Regions from separate parts of the Castellaniella sp. WN genome, predicted to be linked through region 2. Evidence: predicted binding sites of a transcription regulator. Region 2 holds the regulator's gene; the other holds the start of a gene.

Region 1 (10,580 bases), 1.8 Mb from region 2:
CACGACCGCTTCCGCGGCCGGGTCATGTTCCCGATCCACAACCAGCGCGGCCAGTTGATCGGCTTCGGCGGCCGGCTGATCGAGTCGGGCGAACCCAAGTACCTGAATTCTCCCGAGACCGGCCTGTTTTCCAAGGGAAACGAGCTCTATGGCCTGCACGAGGCGCGCGCCGGCATCCGCGCCGAGGGCTGTGTGCTGGTGGTCGAGGGTTACATGGACGTGGTGGCTCTGGCCCAGTACGGGTTGAACAACGCCGTGGCGACGCTGGGCACGTCCACCACGCCGGAACACCTGCGCAAGCTGCGCCGCGCCAGCGACCGCATCGTCTTCAGCTTCGACGGCGACGGCGCCGGACGCAAGGCCGCCTGGCGCGCCCTGCAGGCCTGCCTGCCCTGGGTGGCCGAAGACGTCTCGATGCGCTTCCTGTTCCTGCCGGAAGGCCATGATCCGGATTCCTACGTGCGGGCCTACGGTGTCCAGGCCTTGCGCGCCTGTCTTGACGAGGCAATCCCCCTGTCGCGTTTCATGCTCGACGAACTGGCCTCGCGCCACGATCTGGACGAGGCCGAGGGCCGGGCCGCCTGTGTGCACGAGGCCCGGCCGCTGTTCGCGCAGATGCCCGAGGGCGGGTTCCGCCTGCAGCTGGAACGCGAATTCGCCCGCCGGGTCCGCCTGACGCCAGAGGAACTGGCGCAACTCCTGGCCACCGGTCCGGCGGCCGGAGCCGGGCAGTCCGTCGGGGCGGGGCGGCCGGCGGCGCAGGGCGGGGCGGTGGGACCCGGTCCCGCGCGGCTTTCCTCCCCGGAAAGCCGCTACGCGCCGGAACCGGAAGGCGCTCCGTGGCCGGGCGGCGAAGACCCGGGTGCGGGCCTGGAACCGGATGCCATGCCGCCCTGGCTGAGCGACCCGCCGCCGCGTGCGTCGCGCGAGTCCGGCCGGACACCGCGCCGGGGCGGCAGGTCGCGGCAGGTCACGCCCATGGCGCGGCGGCTGCTGCGGCTGCTGTTGGCGCATCCCTCCCTGGTATCCGGGCTGGGGGATCAGCAACTTGAATTGCTCGCCCATCATCCCCATCTGGATCTGGTGAGGCAACTGATCGGCCTGGCCAGCGCCTGCGGAGCCGCGCACGCGGGGGCGCTGCTGCAGGCGGCCGATCCGGAGTCGGATCTCGCTCGGGCGATCCAGGATCTGTCCACCGAACTGATGGCGCAGGATCTGCCCGATCCGCAAGCCGAATGGGACGATGCGCTGAGGGCCATCGAGCGTCAGGCGGTGCAGGAACAGTGCGATCGGCTGATCGAGTCGGGGCTGGCGACGGTGGAAGACCGCCGCCGCTATCAGGAGCTCAGCCGCCGGTTGGCCCGGCTGAAGGCCGGAGCGGGATGATTCTTCCTCGCAAGTGCAGTAAACTATATGGTTTTCAATAAGTTGTCGCGTATCGCGGTGCAATCCTACGGAATCCACACATGACCCAAGGAACTGGCAAGGCCTCTGCGGTGGCCAAAAAGATGGCCGCCCAAAAAACGGCTGCCAAGAAAACCAAGGCGGCGGGCGTCGCGCCCGAAGCCGAGGTGAAGTCGGCCAGGGTGGCTGCGGAGCCGGAAGCCGTCGCGGCGAAGAAGACCGTCCGCAAGGTGGCGGTCGAAAAGGCGGCTGAAAAGCCCGCGGCCTCCAGGAAGGCCGCCGCGGACAAGCCGCGTGCCGCCAGGGCCGTGCCCTCCGGGCGCAAGCCCGGCCGTCCGGCAAAGAATGCCGGCGGCGACGGCGGCGACTATGTGGACGACGACGCCGAGGACGGCGAGGTCATCCCCGATCTCAAGCCCCTGCCCAAGCGCGGCGGCAAGCGCGCCAAGGGCGAAAAGGACAGTCCGTCGCGCAGTCAGATGACGCCCGAGGAACAGGAAGCCCGGCGCAACCGCCTGAAGATCCTGATCAAGCTCGGCAAGGACCGCGGCTACCTGACCTACGGCGAGATCAACGACCACCTGCCCGACGACCTGGTCGACGCCGAGGCCATCGATGGCATCATCAGCACCTTCAGCGACATGGGGATCTCGGTCTACGATCAGGCCCCGGACGCCGAGACCCTGCTGATGAGCGACAACGTGCCCACGGCCGCCAGCGACGACGACGTCGAGGACGAGGCCGAGGCCGCCCTGACCACCGTGGATTCGGACTTCGGCCGCACCACCGATCCGGTGCGCATGTACATGCGCGAGATGGGCACGGTCGAACTTCTCACCCGCGAAGGCGAAATCGAGATCGCCAAGCGCATCGAGGACGGCCTGAAGCACATGGTCATGGCCATCGCGGCCTGCCCGACCACGGTCAACGAGATCCTGGAGCATGTGCGCCGCGTGCGCGAGGGCTCCGCCCAGATCGACGAGGTCGTGGACGGCCTGATCGACGAGGAAGGCGAGGACTACGCCGGTTCGGGCGTGGCCTCGGACGAGGACGACGGTCCGGCCGGCGGCATGAGCAGCAAGCAGCTGGAATACCTGCGCGCCAAGGCCCTCAAGATCTTCGACGAGGTCGAGACCTGGTTCGACAAGATGCGCGTGGCCTTCGAGTCCGAAGGCTACCGCTCCGCCGCCTACGTCCAGGCGCGCGAGGCCATCCACGCCCAGCTGACGGGTGTGCGCTTCACCGCCAAGATGGTCGAGCGCCTGGCCGACGCCCTGCGCGCCCAGGTCGCGGAAGTCCGCGCCCAGGAACGCGCCGCCATGTCGATCTGCGTGACCCGCGCCGGCATGCCGCGCAACCACTTCATCAAGGCCTTCCCCGGCAACGAGACCAACCTCGACTGGGTGGACGAGGAAGTCGCGGCCGGCCACGCCTATTCCGCGACTCTGGCGCGCCACGCCCCGGCGATCCAGGAAATCCAGCAGAAGCTGATCGAGCTGCAGCGCAACGTGGTGCTGCCCCTGAAGGACCTGAAGGACGTCAACAAGCGCATGGCCACCGGCGAGGCCAAGGCCCGCAAGGCCAAGCGCGAGATGACCGAGGCCAACCTGCGTCTGGTGATCTCCATCGCCAAGAAGTACACCAACCGCGGCCTGCAGTTCCTGGATCTGATCCAGGAAGGCAACATCGGCCTGATGAAGGCCGTGGACAAGTTCGAGTATCGGCGCGGCTACAAGTTCTCCACCTACGCCACGTGGTGGATCCGGCAGGCCATCACCCGTTCGATCGCCGACCAGGCGCGCACCATCCGCATCCCGGTGCACATGATCGAGACGATCAACAAGATGAACCGGATCAACCGCCAGATCCTGCAGGAAACCGGCGCAGAGCCGGATCCCGCCACTCTGGCGCAGAAGATGGACATGCCGGAAGACAAGGTCCGCAAGATCCTGAAGATCGCCAAGGAACCGATCTCGATGGAAACTCCCATCGGCGACGACGACGATTCCCACCTGGGCGATTTCATCGAGGACACCGGCACCGTCTCGCCCTCGGACTCGGCGCTGCATGGTTCCATGCGCGACGTCGTCAAGGAAGTCCTGGATTCGCTCACCCCCCGCGAGGCCAAGGTCCTGCGCATGCGCTTCGGCATCGAGATGAGCACCGACCAGACCCTGGAGGAAGTCGGCAAGCAGTTCGACGTCACCCGCGAGCGTATCCGGCAGATCGAGGCCAAGGCCCTGCGCAAATTGCGCCATCCCAGCCGTGCGGACAAGTTGAAGAGCTTCCTCGAAGGGCAGTAGCAGCAAGCCAGCTTTTTTGTCGCGGGGCGGCCCTCTTTGCCGCGGGGCCGTTCCAAGGCGAAAAGCGCCCCGCGCGGGGGGCAGCAAGCAGCCGCGGACTGCGCAGCGCGGGGGCCGCTTTCGAGCGGCCCCGTTTCATTTCAGCTTGCGGTACAGCGTGCTGCGGTGGATGCCCAGGCGGCGCGCGGCGCGGCTGATGTTGCCCTGGCAGGCGCGCAGGGCCTGTTCGATGGCCTGCCGTTCCAGCGAGCGCAGGCCCGCGCCGGATCCGGAATCGCCGCAGGAGTCGTAGTTCGGCGGTGATGCCGTGTCCGTCCGGAACGCCGATTCTGCTCCGGCCGCCGTCATGGCGGGAGCGATCGGGCCGTTTCCGGATGGCCTGGCGGAAACACAGTCCGTCGGCGCGATATCCCCGGGCAGGTCGCCGGCCACGACGGGCGCGGGTCCCGGATGCTGGCAGCGCAGCCGGCGCAGCACACTGAAGAGTTCCCGATAGTTGCCCGGCCAGTCGTGGCGGACCAGCACGGCCAGCGCGTCGCCGGTCAGGCGGCCCCCCAGCGCCTGGTAGGCGCCTTCGACGAAGGCCGCCAGGTCGGGCCGTGCGCGCAGCGGCGGCAGATGCAGCGGCATGTCCTGCAGGCGGTAGTACAGGTCGGCGCGAAAACGCCCCTGGGCCACCAGCGTCTTCAGATCCTGGTGGCTGGCGCTGACCAGGCCGAATTCCAGGGACACGCGCTTGTCCGACCCCAGGGGCTGGACCTCGCGTTCCTGCAGGACCCGCAGCAGCCGGGTCTGCAACGCCAGCGGCATGTCGCCGATCTCGTCCAGGAACAGCACGCCGCCCTGCGCCTGCCGCAGCAGGCCGCGCGCGCCTTCGCGCCGCGCGCCGGTGAAGGCGCCAGGCTCGTAGCCGAAGAGTTCGGATTCGACCAGGTGTTCGGGCAGGGCGGCGCAGTTGATGGCGACGAAGGGGCCGGCGCGCCAGGCGCTGCGGGCGTGGATGTGGCGCGACAGGACTTCCTTGCCCGTGCCGGTCTCGCCGCACAGCAGGACGGCCAGGCCCGCGTCCAGGGCGAGCACGGCCTGATCCAGCAGGGGACTGCTGACGGCGTCGGGCTCGGGCAGGGGGCGGGCTTCCGGGCGGGCGGCGGCTGGAACCATGGGCCGCGGGACCGGCGGAACCGATACGGGACGCGCCGGCGTGCGCGGCGGGACGATCAGGCGGCCGGTCAGGGGCTGGCCGTCGTGGCGATGCAACGGCGCGTCGCGGGTATGCAGCGGCCCGTCGATCCATTGCGCGCAGGGCGTGCCGATCAGGTGGCCCCAGTCCGCGTCCAGCGCCCGCAGGGCGGCCTCGTTGGCGCCGGCGATGCGGGTGTCGTCATCCAGCAGCAGGAGGGCGTGGCCGTCGTCCTCCAGCCCCCGGCCCAGGCGGAAATCCAGCCGGCGCAGCGGGCTCTCGCACAGGATCCGGTCGGCGATGCCGCGCGCCATGCGCTGCACCAGGGCCAGCACGTAGTCGCGCATGTCGTCGGCCGGGCTTGACAGATCGAGGATCCCCAGAATTTCGCCCATGGCCGAGAAAATGGGCGCGGCATGGCAACTGAGGATGCTGTTGCAGGTCAGGAAATGCTCCGCGCCGTGGATGCGCACGGCGCGGCCGTCGTGCAGGGCCGTGCCGATGGCGTTGGTGCCGCGCAGGGGCTCGGCCCAGCTGACGCCGGGCTGCAGCGCCACGCGGCGTGCTTTGTCCTGGAAGCTGCGGCTGCCGCGTTCGTGCAGGATCAGGCCGCTGGGGTCGGCCAGCAGCACGACGCTGTGCGCTGAATCCGCCAGCGCGCCCAGCGCGTCGAGGCTGGGCTCGGCCAGGAGCAGCAGGTGCCGGTGGGTTTCGCGGCGGATGTCCAGGTCCGCGCGGGGCAGGGGATTGGGGTCGGTCAGCAGGGCGGGGTCCAGGTCGGCGCAGCGTGCCCAGGACTGGTGGATCCGCGGCGCGGCCTGGGGGCGGGCGCCCGGCGCCAGATGGATCGTGGGCGGTGTCTGCATGGCGTCCTCCCGGGGATGTCGCGGATGCTGTCGCGGTCCGCGACAAAGACTGTCGCTGTTTACGGCGAGAGTTGTCGCAAAATGCGACAAGCTCATGTTTTAAAAGGCGATTCGCATCCAGTATGCCACCGTCCCGCGGCCTTTGAAAGCGCCGGCCGGAGAACCGCGAGAGACTGGCCGGGGCGGCTTTTCGCCGATGCTCCGGTGGCCCCGTCCCTGGCGCTTCCGGTGCGCTCGGCGCGGGCTGGCATGGTCTTTGCTTTGACTGAAGGGAGCACCGTCGCGCGCCGCGGCGGCGCGCCTGGGGCCCCGCCCGCCCGGGGGCCGGCCCGCTACCAAGGAGACAGACATGGACATGACCGACCTGAAGCACTTTGGCATCGATATCGGCTTTCCCTACAAGAAGCACTATGAAAATTACATCGGCGGGCGCTGGGTGGCGCCGGTCGGAGGGCAGTACTTCGATAACCTGTCGCCGATCACCGGGCAGGTGTTCTGCGAAGTCCCGCGCTCGGATGCCGCCGACGTCGAGGCCGCCCTGGACGCCGCCCACGCGGCGCGCAAGGCCTGGGGAGAGACCTCGGTGACGGAGCGCGCCGGCGTGCTGCTGCGCATCGCCGACCGCATGGAGCAGAACCTGCGCCTGCTGGCGGTGGCCGAGACCATCGACAACGGCAAGCCGCTGCGCGAGACCATGGCGGCCGACCTGCCGCTGGCCGTCGATCACCTGCGCTATTTTGCCGGCTGCATCCGCGCCCAGGAAGGCGGGATCTCGGAAATCGACAAGACCACGGTGGCCTATCATTTTCACGAACCCATGGGCGTCGTGGGGCAGATCATCCCCTGGAACTTCCCCCTGCTGATGGCCGCCTGGAAACTCGGTCCGGCCCTGGCCGCGGGCAACTGCGTGGTGCTCAAGCCCGCCGAGCAGACCCCGGCCTCGATCCTGGTGCTGATGGAACTGATCGGCGACCTGCTGCCCCCGGGCGTGCTCAACATCGTCAACGGTTTCGGCAAGGAGGCCGGCGCAGCGCTCGCGTCCAGCAAGCGTATTGCCAAGATCGCCTTCACCGGCTCGACGCCGACCGGCAAGCACATCCTGCGCGCGGCCGCCGACAACCTGATCCCCAGCACGGTGGAACTGGGCGGCAAAAGCCCCAATATCTTCTTCGCCAACGTGATGGATCAGGGCGACGCCTTCTTCGACAAGGCCCTGGAAGGCCTGAGCATGTTCGCCCTGAACCAGGGCGAGGTCTGCACCTGCCCCTCGCGCATCCTGATTCAGGAATCGATCTACGAGCGCTTCATCGAGCGCGCCATCAAGCGGGTCGAATCCATGAAGACCGGCCACCCTCTGGACGCATCCACCATGCTGGGCGCCCAGGTGTCCAAGGCGCAGATGGACAAGATCCTGGGTTACATCGACATCGGTCGCGAGGAAGGCGCCCGCTGCCTGACGGGCGGCGCGCGCAATGTGCCCGGCGCCGGCCTGGACCAGGGCTTCTACGTCAAGCCCACGCTGCTGTTCGGCCAGAACGACATGCGCGTCTTCCAGGAGGAAATCTTTGGGCCGGTGGCCTCGGTGATGACCTTCAAGGATGAGGACGAGGCCGTCGCCATCGCCAACGACACTGACTACGGCCTGGGAGCCGGGGTGTGGACGCGCGATGGTTCGCAGGCCTACCGCGTCGGGCGCCAGATCCAGGCCGGCCGGGTCTGGACCAATTGCTACCACCTGTACCCGGCGCACGCGGCCTTCGGCGGCTATAAGCAGTCCGGCATCGGCCGCGAGACCCACAAGATGGCGCTGAACGCCTACCAGCAGACGAAGTGCCTGCTGGTCAGCTACAGCCCGGATGCGCTCGGGTTCTTCTGACGCGGACATGGCGCCGGCCCGATGGCCGGCGCTTTTCATTCTAGGTTCCGGAAAACGGCGCTCCGCCGGAGCGCCGGGGGAGCCGTTTGCCTGAAAGGAGGTGTTATCGATGGAAACCACAATGAAAGCCGCCGTCGTGCGTGAATTCGGCAAGCCGCTGATCATCGAGGAAGTCGCCGTGCCCCGGCCCGGTCCCGGACAGATCCTGGTCCGGATCGAGGCGTCGGGCGTTTGCCATACCGACCTGCACGCCGCTCATGGAGATTGGCCGGTCAAACCCAAGCCGCCCTTCATCCCGGGCCATGAGGGCGTGGGGTACGTGGTCGGTCTGGGGGCGGGCGTGCGCCACGTCAAGGAGGGCGACCGCGTCGGGATTCCCTGGCTGTATTCGGCCTGCGGGCATTGCGCGCATTGCCTGGGCGGCTGGGAAACCCTGTGCGAGAGCCAGCAGAACACCGGTTATTCGGTCAATGGCGGCTTCGCCCGCTACACCGTGGCCGAGGCCGACTACGTCGGGCGTCTGCCCGATGGCGTCGGCTTCGTCGAGATCGCACCGGTCCTGTGCGCGGGCGTCACCGTCTACAAGGGCCTGAAGGTCACCGACACCAAGCCTGGCGACTGGGTGGTGATCTCCGGGATCGGCGGATTGGGCCACATGGCGGTCCAGTACGCACGGGCGATGGGCCTGAACGTCGCCGCGGTGGACATCGATGACGGCAAGCTCGCGCTGGCGCGCAGGCTGGGTGCGGAAGTGACGGTGAACGCCAGGGAAACCGATCCCGCGGCGTATCTGCGGCGCGAGATCGGCGGCGCCCACGGCGTGCTGGTGACCGCCGTGTCCCCCAAGGCCTTCGAACAGGCGCTGGACATGGCGCGGCGGGGCGGCACGATCGCCCTGAACGGCCTGCCGCCGGGCGACTTCCCCCTGCCGATCTTCGACATGGTGCTCAACGGCATCACGGTGCGCGGCTCCATCGTGGGGACTCGTCTGGACCTGCAGGAGGCCCTGGATTTCGCCGGCGCCGGGAAAGTCGCGGCCACCGTCTCCACCGACAGGCTGGAGAACGTCAACGAGGTCTTCGATCGCATGCTGCAAGGTCGGATCGACGGCCGTGTCGTGATCGACATGGCGGCGTAGCCGCGGTCCCGGAGCGGAAGGGCTCCGGCCCCACGTCGACGGTCCGGACGGCCCGGACGGCGTGGCCGTCCAGACCGGGACACCCGGCACCGGGACGGGGCCGCCTCAGGCGGCCTGGGCCCGGCCCCCGGACTCGGCGAGGCCGATCGGCTGGGCATGGGCATCCGTGTCCAGCGGAACCGTGCCCGAGGACAGGGCCTCGTCCAGGCGGCGCTTGTCCAGCTCGCCTTCCCAGCGGGCCACCACCACGGTGGCGGTGGCGTTGCCCACCAGGTTGGTCAGGGCGCGGCACTCCGACATGAACCGGTCCACGCCCAGAATCAGGGCCATGCCGGCCACCGGCACCGAGGGGATGACCGACAGCGTGGCCGCCAGCGTGATGAAGCCGGCGCCGGTGACGCCGGCCGCGCCTTTGGAACTGAGCATGGCCACCAGCAACAGCAGGATCTGGTCGCCCAGGCTCAGGGGGATGTCGCAGGCCTGGGCGATGAACAGGGCCGCCATGGTCATGTAGATGTTGGTGCCGTCCAGATTGAAGGAATAGCCCGTGGGGATCACCAGGCCCACGACCGATTTCGAGCAGCCGGCGCCTTCCATCTTCTGCATCAGGGTGGGCAGGGCGGCTTCCGAGGAACTGGTGCCCAGCACCAGCAGCAGTTCCTCGCGGATGTAGCGCACCAGCTTGAGGATCGAGAACCCGTTGTAGCGGGCCACAGCGCCCAGGACGACCAGCACGAACAGCACGGCCGTCGCGTAGAACGTGCCCACCAGCATCGCCAGGTTCAGCACCGAGCCGATGCCGTACTTGCCGATGGTGAAGGCCATGGCGCCGAAGGCTCCGATCGGAGCGGCCTTCATCAGGATCTCCACGATCTTGAAGACCGGACCGGCCAGGGCGGTGAGCAGGTCCAGCACCGGCCTGGCGCGCTCGCCGATGATGGCCAGGGCGATGCCGAACAGCACGGCGATGAACAGGACCTGGAGGATGTCGCCGCTGACGAAGGGACTGAACATCGTGGCCGGGATGATGTTCATCAGGAAGCCGCTGATGGTGGAGGCGTGCGCCTTGGACACGTAGGTGGCGACGGCGCCCTGGTCCAGGGTCGCCGGGTCGATGTGCATGCCCGCGCCGGGCTGCACGACGTGGCTGACGATCATGCCGATCACCAGGGCCAGCGTCGAGAAGGTGAGGAAATACAGCATGGCCTTGCCCGTCACGCGACCGACCTGCTTCAGGTCGCTCATGGCGGCGATGCCGGTCGCCACGGTCAGGAAGATCACCGGGGCGATGATCATCTTGACGAGCTTGATGAAACCGTCGCCCAGGGGCTTCATGGCCTCGCCCAGGTCGGGCGCGTAGTGGCCGAGCAGGATGCCGACGGCGATCGCGAACAGGACCTGGACATAGAGGATCCGGTAGAACGGGAGCTTGCGCGCGGGGGCGGCGTGGGTCGGGATGTCGAGCATGGTCCGTGTCTCCAGACAGGGCCGGGTGGGACGAGTCCGCCTCGTCGGCGCCGGCATTTTTTTCAAGGGGAGGCGGCGCCTGTCGTCAGGCCCGCCTGAAACAAGCAAAGCAATCTCCGTGCCAGTTGTTCTCGAGCTCTGGATATCCGATGTATCCGTTTGATATCAAAGTTATTTTTCATCGCTGCCGGATGCCTGACGCCAGTTGTCGGGACCTGATGTGGCGGAATTTCGCACACCCATGCGGTAGAATGTCTGAAATTCCGCCACGCCGAACATGCGACCCCAGAATCCGCCCGCCGCCTCGTGCGCCAAGCCGCGTCGTCCGTCCGCCTGGGCGGTGCGC
Region 2 (10,580 bases):
CATTTCCGTGTTGCCCGCCAACCGGCCCACCAGGCGTTTGCCCCATTGGCTGGCGCCCTGCCAGGCGCCGCCGATGGCGGCCCCCAGCAGCGCGGCGGTTCCCAGGCTCAGGCCCCCGGTCAGCACGTCGATGGTGGCTCCCGCCATGGCTCCGGTGGCCAAGCCCTTGCCGACCTGGATGCCGAACGTGCGCAGGGCCTGGGGATTGAACAAGTCCATCCCCCAGCGCTCGCCCTCCAGCGGCAGAGGATGGTGGGGAAAGGTCGTCTTGCTGAAGCGGTAGCGTTTCAGCAGCGCGTGCACGCATTCCTGTTCCCGGTCGCGGGTGCGCTTGCGCAGCCCCAGGGTGATCGCGGCCATGTCGGTCGGATCCTGGGAACAGGGCAGTCGCAGGGCGGCGGCGTCCACCAGCAGCTCGGCGATCAGGCGCGTGGCGTCCTGCAGCCGGCGCAGGCGCTGCTGGCCCAGGTCCGCGCGCAGGGTCTGCAGGGCGGTCGCATGCTGGTCCAGCATCAGGGCCAGGCGGTCCAGCAGCTGGCCTTCGCCGTCCAGCGCGGGCGCCACGGTATCGAAATCCACCGTGGCGTGCAGCCCCAGGCGAGCCAGCGCGTCGCGCCAGGCCGCCGTGTCCGAGAGCGGCGTGCGGGTGAAGTTCAGCACCGGCAGGATGGGGCGTCCGCAGGCGGCCAGCAGCATCAGTTCGTCGCGATGTTTGGGCAGGACCGGATCTCGGGTGTCGATGACGTACAGGGCGGCGTCGGTTTCCAGCACCGTGGCCAGGACGCGGCATTCCTGCTCGAACCGGCCGGCGGCTTCGGGACTGTCGAGCAGCGCGCGGATACGTTCCGGGCCATCGTGCCTTTCCTGAGGCGGGGACAGCTGGTCCAGGTAGTCCAGGACACCCATGGCGTCCTCCAGCCCGGGGGTATCGCGCAGCACCAGGATGGCCTGGCCGGTCCCGGTCAGCAACTGGGCGCTTTCGACGTGACGGGTGGTGCCGGGGCGGTCCGCGACCTCGCCGAAAGACTCGTCGCGCAGCAGCGTGCGCAGCAGCGAGGTCTTGCCGGTATTGGTATGGCCGACGACCGCCAGGTCGATGGGATTCGAGACGTCAGTCATGGCGGAGACTTCCGATGTGTTCGAGCCAGCCGTCCAGGCTGGGAATCCGGGATACGGCCTGTTGCGACAGAGCGTCCTGCCAGGCCCGCAAGCGTTGGGGCGTGCCCCCCAGGCACAGGGCGCGCAGATCGGGACAGGAACGGCGCAGTTCGTCCAGCCAGGCGGCGGCGCCCCGGTCCGGAGTCAGGCGCGCGTCGCAGACGAACAGCAGGTACGCGGGCGGCACGTGCAGCAGCGCGCGGATGCGGGCGCGGTCATCCCGGCTGTCGCAGCGGCCGAGATCCACCACATCGGCCGGCAGACCCGCCGGGGGCCAGTCCAGGTCGGGCCCCAGCTCGTAGGCCAGCACCGCGGCCCGGCCGTCGGCGGCCTCCACCGGAGCGGCGGGGCCGACCGGACTACCGGCGGCCGGCGCTGGGCGGTCGATGCCCAGGCTGGCGTGGGTGGGCAGCAGCCGTTCGCGCAAGTCCAGCCAGCCCGGGAGGCCCGGATCCACGGACAGTCCGGCCAGGCGGCGCCGCAGGTGCAGCATACAGGCGAACAGCGCCAGCAGCCGCGGCAGCAGCCCCCAGACAACGACGCAGCCGATCAGCCACAGGGACCAGTCGGCCTGGACGCCGGCGGCCAGCGGCCGCGGACCCAGACTGGCGGCGATCTGGGCATCGTCCGGTGCCGGAAAGCCCAGCAGCCCGGGCACGCTGCCCAGCGCCCGCGTCACGCCGACGAAGGTATCCGGCGACAGCAGGGTGGTTTCCCAATGGAAAGTATAGTGGCGCGCGCTCAGCAGCAGGAGCAGCGTGGCCACCGCCCCCAGGAAGGCGGCCGTCCAGGCCCCATGGCTGATCAGCCCGATCGCGGTCTTCCAGGCCCGCGCGCGGCCCAGCAGGGAAAGGAAGGCCTGGGCCGCGAGAGCGGCGTCCGGCCCCCGGACCAGGCGCCGGGTCAGCCAGAGCCACAGGCGCGACAAGGCCGTCGAATCGGGCAACCCCGGCAGCCAGCCGGCCAGCCAGATCAGGAAGGTGAGCGTGTGCAGTCCCAGCAGCCCCAGCAGGGCCAGCGCCAGATTGACCTGCCCCTGCCCCAGGACGGCGGCGGCGGTGCCGATGCCCGCCAGGCCGGCGCACAGCCAGAGGGCGGCCAGCGCCCAGCGGGCGCCGACGGACCATTGGATCAGACGGTCATGCAGTTCGCCGTGTTCGGCCAGCCAGGCGGCCCGCGCCAGGATGCGATCCCCCAGGTCGGCCGGCCGGCGCAAGGCGGCCTGGCAGGCGGCGCGGTCCTCCAGTGGCCCCCAGTGCGCTTCCCGCAAGCGCACGGCCTCGGCCTGCCAGTACTGGAGCAGCGGGCCGGCGTGGCGGGAGTCGGCGGTGGACGGGCGATTCCGCATGGAGAAACGAGCGGGTGAAAACAGGATGATACCGAGTTTTACCGGGCCCGGGCGCGCGATCCTCAGGCGCCCGCGGGCCCGCGGGCCTTGCGCACGCTGGCGGGAGGCACGCCCATGGCTTCGCGGTACTTGGCCACGGTCCGCCGCGCGATCACCACGTCCCGGTCGGCCAGCATCCGCGCCAGCCGCATGTCGGACAAGGGCTTGCCGGCCGGCTCCGACTCCAGCATCGCGCGCATCAGCGCCTGCACCGCCGACGCCGAGGTCTCCTCGCCCGAGCGGGTCTGCACCACCGTGCCGAAGAAAAACTTCAGCTCGTGCACGCCCCAGGGCGTCTGCGCATATTTCAGACGCGTGGCGCGCGAAATCGTCGATTCATGGAGTTCCAGCGCCTGGGCGACTTCCCGCAGGGTGAGCGGCCGCAGCGCCGCGACGCCGGATTCCAGGAACGCCCGCTGATGCCGCGCGATGTATTCCGCCACCCGCAGGATCGTCTGCCGGCGCTGGTCCAGGTTGTGGATCAGGCTGCGGGCCTGGCGCATCCGATCCCGCAGGTCGGGGGACAATTCCTGGCCCGCCAGGCTGTCCGCCAGTTCGGGGTTCAGGCGCACGCGCGGCTCGATGGCGGGGTTGAGACTGACCCGCCAGCCGTCCGCCGCCCGATGGAACAGCACGTCCGGCACGATGTAATGGACGGGGTCGGCCTGCCAGGCGCCCGCCGGCCGGGGATCCAGGCGCCGCAGCGCCCGGTGGGCGGTGTCCAGCAGCGCGCGGTCGCAGCCCAGCGCCTCGCAAAGGCGACCCCAGCGGCCCGCGCCCAGGTCCTCCAGATGATCCGTCAGGCGGCGGGCGCAGGCCAGCACGTCCGCAGGCCACTCGTCGGCACGCGCGCACAGTTGCAGCCGCAGGCATTCGGACAGGTTACGCGCGCCCACCCCCGCGGGATCGAAGGACTGCAGCAAGCGCAGCGCCGTACGCCATTCCTCGTCCTCGACTTCCAGCTCCGGCGGCAGGCTCGCGGACAGCGACACCGGATCGAATTCCAGGTAACCGCGCTCGTCGAGCTCGCCCATCAGCCGCACCACCAGCAGGCGGTCGCGCTCCGTGGCGCGGGTCGCGTGCAACTGCTGCAGCAGATGGTCGATCAGACTGGGGGGCTGGCCCGGCTCCGGCAGATCGTCGGGCAGGACGGCGCGCGCGGGCTGCGACCACAAGCGGTCCAGCCGCTCGGCCTGGGCCGCCGATTCCGGTTCCGGATCGACGGCCTCGAGCAGCGGATTGTCGGCCAGCGCCTGGGCGATCTCCTGATCCAGCTCCTGGGACGAGCATTGCAACAGGGCCAGCGCCTGGCGCAACTGCGGCGTCAGCGTCAGATGCTGATGCTGGCCCAGTTCCAGGGACGGTTGCGCGCGCATGTTCTATCTAGGGCATGTTCAATCTAAAATACAGCCATGAAACCGGAACGAAACGAATCCTCCAGCCGTCGGGACCATGCCTTGCTGCGCAGGATCCTGCTCAAGCTCACAGCCACCTCCAGGATCCTCGCGGCCGCCCTGGTCGTGGTGGTCGCCCTGCTCTGGTATGACGCGCTGAACCGGCTGCTGGCTTTCGGCAACGGCATCGATTATGCCGGAAACCACATCGTGGGGGCGGAAGCCACCGCTCTGCTGCAGCGCTACAACCCCTACTTCTGGGGCGCGCTGGTGGCGTTCGGCTCCCTGCTGCTGGCCTACCTGACCTGGCTGACCGTGCGCGCGATCCTGGCGCGCGCCCGCTTGCGGCCTGTCGATCCCGCCTCCTTCCAGCAACTGGCCGACCATCTGTCCGGCGCCACGCTGGACGTGCTGCTGTGGGCCTGGCAGACTCGCGACGAACCCCTGCGCGTGGGCGACCTGATGCTCACCCGGACCGAGCTGTCCGCCGGCCGCGCCGGCCGCTTGCACCGCGCGGCCGAACAGCTCGCCGTCCTGGAAAACGCCCGTCAGCGGCAATGACCGGAAGGGAGCGCCCCGCTCCGGCGCAGACCCGCGGACGAGACCGGCATCCGGCCGTATTCCCATGAAATCCTTGCCAAGCGGCGGAAAATATGTTTGACTTCCACTTATGAACCCCACGCGCGCCACCTCCCGTGACTTCCCGCAGCTCTCCGCTGCCGGGCGCGCGCGTCCGTCGTTCTCCCTCTCCCTGTCGGGTCTACTGCTGCTAGCGATCGGTTGCCGGGCCTAGCGCCGCGTGGCAGTTCGGCAACCTGTTTCGCCACATCCTCGCATTTCCGCGTCCGTGATCCGGATGCAACCGCCCAGACAGGTACCGACATGATCAAGAATCCCGCCGACAAATACGTTCCGTTCGCCCCGTTCACGCGCGACTTCACTGAGCGCACCTGGCCCAGCCGACGCATCTCCGCCCCCCCGATCTGGATGAGCACCGACCTGCGCGACGGCAACCAGGCGCTGATCGAACCCATGAGCGTGGAGCGCAAGCTGCGCTTCTTCGAACAACTGATCAAGATCGGCTTCAAGGAAATCGAAGTCGGCTTCCCGTCCGCGTCCCAGACCGACTTCGACTTCGTGCGCAAGCTGGTCGATGAAAAGCGCATCCCCGACGACGTCACCATCATCGCCCTGACCCAGGCCCGCGAGGACCTGATCCAGCGCACGGTCGAGGCCTGCGCGGGCGCCAAGCACGCCATCATCCACCTGTACAACGCCTGCGCGCCGGCCTTCCGCAAGATCGTCTTCCGCATGAGCCGCGACGAAGTCCGCGCCATCGCCATCGAGGGCACCCGGATCGTCAAGGCCGAGGTCGCCAAGCATCCGGAAACCCACTGGCGCTACGAATATTCGCCGGAAGTCTTCAGCACCACCGAGCCCGATTTCGCGCTGGAAGTCTGCAACGCCGTGGTCGACACCTGGCAACCGACCGTCCAGGACAAGATCATCCTGAACTTGCCGGCCACGATCGAGGCCACCACCCCCAACCTGTACGCCGACCAGATCGAATGGATGCACACCCATCTGGCCCAGCGCGACAGGATCGTCCTCAGCGTCCACCCCCACAACGACCGGGGCACGGCCGTGGCCGCCGCCGAATTCGCCGTCATGGCCGGCGCCGACCGCATCGAAGGTTGCCTGTTCGGCAACGGCGAGCGCACCGGCAATGTGGATCTGGTCACCCTGGCGCTGAACCTGTACACCCAGGGCATCCACCCGGGCCTGGACTTCTCCGACATCGACGAAGTCCGCCGCTGTGTCGAGTACTGCAACCAGTTGCCCGTGCACCCGCGCCACCCCTACGCCGGCGACCTGGTCTTCACAGCCTTCTCCGGCTCGCACCAGGACGCCATCAAGAAGGGCTTCGCGATGCGCCAGGAAGGCACCGTCTGGGAAGTCCCCTACCTGCCCATCGACCCGGCCGACCTGGGCCGCAGCTACGACGCGGTCATCCGCGTCAACAGCCAGTCCGGCAAGGGCGGCGTGTCCTTCCTGCTGGAACAGGAACACGGCCTGGTCCTGCCGCGCCGCCTGCAGATCGAATTCAGCCGCGCCATCCAGCGCGTTACCGACGAAACCGGCCGCGAGGTCACGCCCAAGGACGTGTTCGAAGTCTTCTCCAGCGAATACCTGGACCGTGAAACGCCGATGAAGCTGATCCGGCACCGCATCACCGGCAGCCCCAAGACCACCGGCCAGAAGCAGTTCATGATCGAGGTCGAGCTGGAAGTCGACGGCGAGGTTCGCCACCTGTCGGGCCGGGGCGACGGCGCGATCTCGGCCTTCGTCGCCGCGCTGGACCTCGACGCCCGCGTGATGGACTACCAGGAGCACGCCATCGGCACCGGCACCGACACCCGCGCGGCGTCCTACATCGAGATGCGCATCCAGGATTCGGCCAGCGGCTACGGCGTCGGCGTCCACGAGGACATCGTGACCTCGTCCTTCCTGGCGATCCTGAGCGCGGTCAACCGCCATGCGGCGGCGGGCGGCGACGTCCGGCCCCGCGCTTCGGTCGCGGCCTGATTCCGCCTCGACGCGAATGTGAAACGGGCGCTCCGCGCGGAGCGCCCGTCATCGGAACTTCAGCGCCATCGGGCGGCGCCGCCTCCGTATCCCGGAGGTTCACCCGGCACCACGATCGCCCGCCTCGTTCAGGCCCCGTCCCACAGGATGGGGCTTTTGCTTGCGCACGCGCCGGAGTCCGATCAATACACGATCGCCAGGCCCGGCAGGTCCACCGTCACCCGGGGCTTTTCCAGCGCCTGGACGACATGGCCGGCGAATTCCCGCGCCAGATCAGGCTGCGAGGACAGGCGGGTATAGCCCAGGGCATCGGCCACCCCCAGGATCTTGTCCAGCAGCAGGACTTTGCCACTGACCCGCAGGGGCTCGCATCCCAGGGACTCCCAGGTTCGCTCGAACCATTCGCGGGCGGCGCGCGCCCGTCCGGGATCCACCGGTGCATCGACGGGCAGTTCCAGCGAACGATGGGCATCGAAAATCACGATCACATGACCCTGCATGGGAGTTTCTCCGTGTAAAGGGACCTCTGGAATGCGCGAATTTACCAGGAAGGGGCGGGTTCCCAGGTGACATCCTCGCCCTTTTCACGTGCCAGGCGCAGCATGGTCAGCAGCGGCCATGCGCGGCGACGCATGCCGACCGGCTGGGCGATGGGGTGTTCGACCGTATCGTCGTGGTCGCCCGAGGCGTCGTCATGGCCGGGATCGGCGGCCACCAGCGCCTCGATGCCGGCGATGGCCTTGTCCAGTTGCGCCCGGGTGATGACGCCGCGTTCCGGCAGGCCGGGCGCGTCGAAGGTCTTGCCGGCGGCCAGCAGAATGGGCCGGGCATGCTGGGCGAACATCAGGACTTCCGCCGCGGATTTCGACTGAAACAAAATGAGCATGGTGGACTTCCCGCAATGGACACATTCATACACTAACCGATCTTCAACCCCCTGCCAAGCGACACAATGAGCGCTCCGACAGGAGGTTCCCCATGCTCGAAACCCTTGCCCCGCGCCGCGTGCCGCCCTGGCTGGCCGGACTGCCGCTGGCGCTCGCCCCCTGGCCCCCGCCGGCCCCCGCGCAGGCCGCGCCCGCCTTGAGCTGCGCCGCGCCGCAGGCCCAGGCGCCCTGCGGCGCGGGGTCCACCCGGGGACCGGCGCCGGCGCCCGCCCCCGACCCGGGCATCGCCAATCCCGTGCACCTGGCCACTGGCGAGAAATTCCTGCGGGCAACCGACCTGCCCGAGCCGGTCTCGGGCGCCCATCCGTCCTTCATCCGCCTGTACCGCTCGGGGTCCGCCGAGGACGGGCCACTGGGCCGGGGCTGGACCAGCGAATACGACATCCGGCTGCGGCCGGCCCCGGACGGCTGGCGGCTGGACCTGCCCGACGGGCGCCGCGTGCGCTTCGACGCCCGGGGCCTGGGGACCGCCCCCACCGACGGGCGCATCCTGGCGCCGGACCCGGAGGGCGCGCGTGCCCGGAGCGCGCGGGCCGGCGCAAACACGGACCGGGCCGGTCGCGCCGCGGATGACACTGGAACAGAGGACTCGTCCGCGGCCTGGCAAGGCGCCGACGGCGGCCGGCTGTTTTTCGACGCGCGCGGCCGGCTGCGAACGATCACCGCCCCCGGACGGCCGGACACCGTCATCGACCGCCACGCCGGCGGCCCGCTGGACGGCCTGGCCCGGGCCATCCGTCGCGGCGATACCGTGCTGCGGCTCGGCTACGATCCGTCGGGACCGATCCCCCGACTGCGCACACTGGACACGCCGCTGGGTGTCTTCCACTACGAATACACCCAGGCCGCGGACGATGCGGGCACGGCGAGCACGCCCCCGGCCGGCGAAACGTCAGCGCCAATGCGGCTGTCCGCCGTGCGGCGCCCCGACGGCATGCGGCGCCGCTACCATTACGAGTCCGGGCTGCAGGCCGGCCACCCCGCCGCGATCACCGGCGTCACGCTGGAGACCGCCGATGGCCGGCGCTGGCGCGCCCGAAGCTGGACCTACGACGCGCGAGGCCGCGTCATCCAGGCGATCCCGGGCGCCCCCGATGCGACGGCGGGCCGCCTGGACCTGGACTACCCGGACGGACCGCCCGGCGCCGGCACGACCCGGATCCGCTCGGCCGGCGGCGCGGCCGAGGTGGACATCCTCGCGCGCGGCGGCCGGACCGTGCCGCGAACGGTGCGCGCAACGTCCTGCCCCGGCTGCCCCGGAACCACCCAACGTCCCGGATATGACGCCCGTGGCCGGCTGAGCGCCATCGGCGATCTGCGCATCCACCACGCGCCGGACGGCCGGATCCGCGCGCTGGCGCAGGCGCGAGGCGGATGGCCCGGCCTGCGCCTGGACTACGGTCCCGACGGCCGGCTGGCGCGCTGGACCAGCCGGCTCACGGGCACGACCCGGCTGACGCACGATGCGCACGGCCGCCTGACCGGCCGGCATCGAGCCGACGGCGGCCGTCTGGACATCCGCCGCGACGCTCTCGGCCGCCCCGTGCTGCTGCGGCACGCGGCGCCGGGCGAACCGCCGCTGGAGATCAGCCTGCGCTGGCGAGGCGACCGGCCGATCCGCCTGACGCATCCCGAGGAAACCGAATTCCTGGAACACGACGCGCACGGCCGGGTGACGGCCCGCGCGGTCCGCCGGCCACGCTCCCGGGGCGGGCTGAACTACCGGGAACGCTTCGCCTACGACGCGCACGGACGGCTGACGCGCCACGACCTGCCGGAAGGCGGGGCGCTGCACTATGCCTGGTCCGGCACGGGTCGCCTGAGCCGCCTGGACTGGGAGGCGGCCGACGGCGCGCGCCGCACCGTGATCGATTCCATGCCGGGCCTGGCCGGCTACCGCTACGGCAACGGCCTGTGGCTGCGCGCGGCGGCCGGACCGGATGGACGGGCCGATACCCTGATCCTGTCCGAAGGACCGCGCGTCCTGTGGGGCGAACGGCGGCGCCACGACGCGCGCGGCCGGATCGCGCACCGGACCGTGTTCCTGGCGTCGGGTGTCTGGCGGCATCAGGCCCTGGCCCACGATACGCAGGACCGGCTGATCGGCCTCCAGGACGGCACGATCCGGACCTGGCTGATCTGGGACGAGGACGGCCGCCTGGCCGCCCGCCTCGACCGACCCATCCGCCCGTCGGATCCGGCCGGCGCGAAAGCCGATGCCGATCCGCCGCCCGCGATCCCCCGCGGCGCGGCCGGCCTGCCACTGGCGGTCGGCGGCAGAACGCTGCGCTACCAGGCCCAAGGCCGGCTGGCCGAGGTCCGGGAGGACGGCCGTCCCCTGGTCCGCTATGCCTACAACGCCCGGGGCCAGCAGATCCGCCGCATCGCGGACGGCGAGGAAACCGAACGCTATTACCTGGACAACCGCCTGGCGGCGATCTGGCGGCGGCCGGCCTCCATGTCCACCGACGACGCCGGCCCCGCAACGGCTCGCGCCACCGTTCCATCGGCCCTGCCAGCCCGCTCCCCGGCCTTCGGCGTCACCCAGCGCTACCTGTACGCCCACGAAGTCCCGGTCGGCCTGCTGCAAACGGAGGCCGACGGCCGCGTCCGCCTGGTTTACCTGCACGCCGACCTGCTGGGCGCCCCCGTCCTGGCGACCGACGATGACCGCGCGGTGCGCTGGGCCGCCGGCTACGACGCGCTGGGCCGCGCGACCCGCCTGCGCGGCGACCTGGACCTGCCGCTGCGCAGGCCTGGCCAGGACGAGGATCCGGCGACGGGCTGGCACGACAACGTCTTCCGCACCTTCCTGCCCGGACGCGGCCACTACCTGGAGCCCGACCCCCTGGGGCCGCTGCCCGGCCATCAGGCCCTGGGCTACGCCGCCCAGCAGCCCCTGCGCCACGTCGATCCTCTGGGCCTGATCCTGCTGGCCTTCGACGGCACGCGCTACGGCCCGCGCAACCAGAGCAACGTCTGGAAGCTCGCCCAGGCCTACGCGGACGGCCCGGCCTACTACCACGCCGGACCGGGCAACGCCTACTATACCGACTGGGACGCGGTCACCGCCGCCGGCAGCCGCCAGATCCTGAGGAACCAGTGGCA

The links. Region 2 encodes sigma-54, which starts transcription at its own class of promoters, with help from an activator protein. Its sites were predicted from a motif close to TGGCANGNAANCTGCTTT; they were not measured.
Region 1: exaC (acetaldehyde dehydrogenase ExaC) is a predicted target of sigma-54. The motif match lies at 5,999-6,016, and genes of this name have one in related genera.

What each region holds. Positions count from the first base shown of each region.
Region 1 is NZ_JBTKZC010000001.1:1,067,457-1,078,036, reverse strand. It holds gene dnaG (DNA primase) at 1-1,386, shown strand, start outside; gene rpoD (RNA polymerase sigma factor RpoD) at 1,467-3,707, shown strand; gene ACTPOE_RS04915 (sigma-54-dependent Fis family transcriptional regulator) at 3,843-5,753, opposite strand; gene exaC (acetaldehyde dehydrogenase ExaC) at 6,103-7,629, shown strand; gene adhP (alcohol dehydrogenase AdhP) at 7,739-8,767, shown strand; gene ACTPOE_RS04900 (dicarboxylate/amino acid:cation symporter) at 8,873-10,234, opposite strand; gene ACTPOE_RS04895 (sensor histidine kinase) at 10,512-10,580, shown strand, end outside.
Region 2 is NZ_JBTKZC010000001.1:2,837,448-2,848,027, forward strand. It holds gene ACTPOE_RS13375 (GTPase/DUF3482 domain-containing protein) at 1-1,119, opposite strand, end outside; gene ACTPOE_RS13380 (DUF2868 domain-containing protein) at 1,112-2,506, opposite strand; gene rpoN (RNA polymerase factor sigma-54) at 2,569-3,921, opposite strand; gene ACTPOE_RS13390 (hypothetical protein) at 3,958-4,500, shown strand; gene leuA (2-isopropylmalate synthase) at 4,822-6,525, shown strand; gene ACTPOE_RS13400 (hypothetical protein) at 6,708-7,025, opposite strand; gene ACTPOE_RS13405 (DUF1840 domain-containing protein) at 7,067-7,411, opposite strand; gene ACTPOE_RS13410 (phospholipase effector Tle1 domain-containing protein) at 7,504-10,580, shown strand, end outside.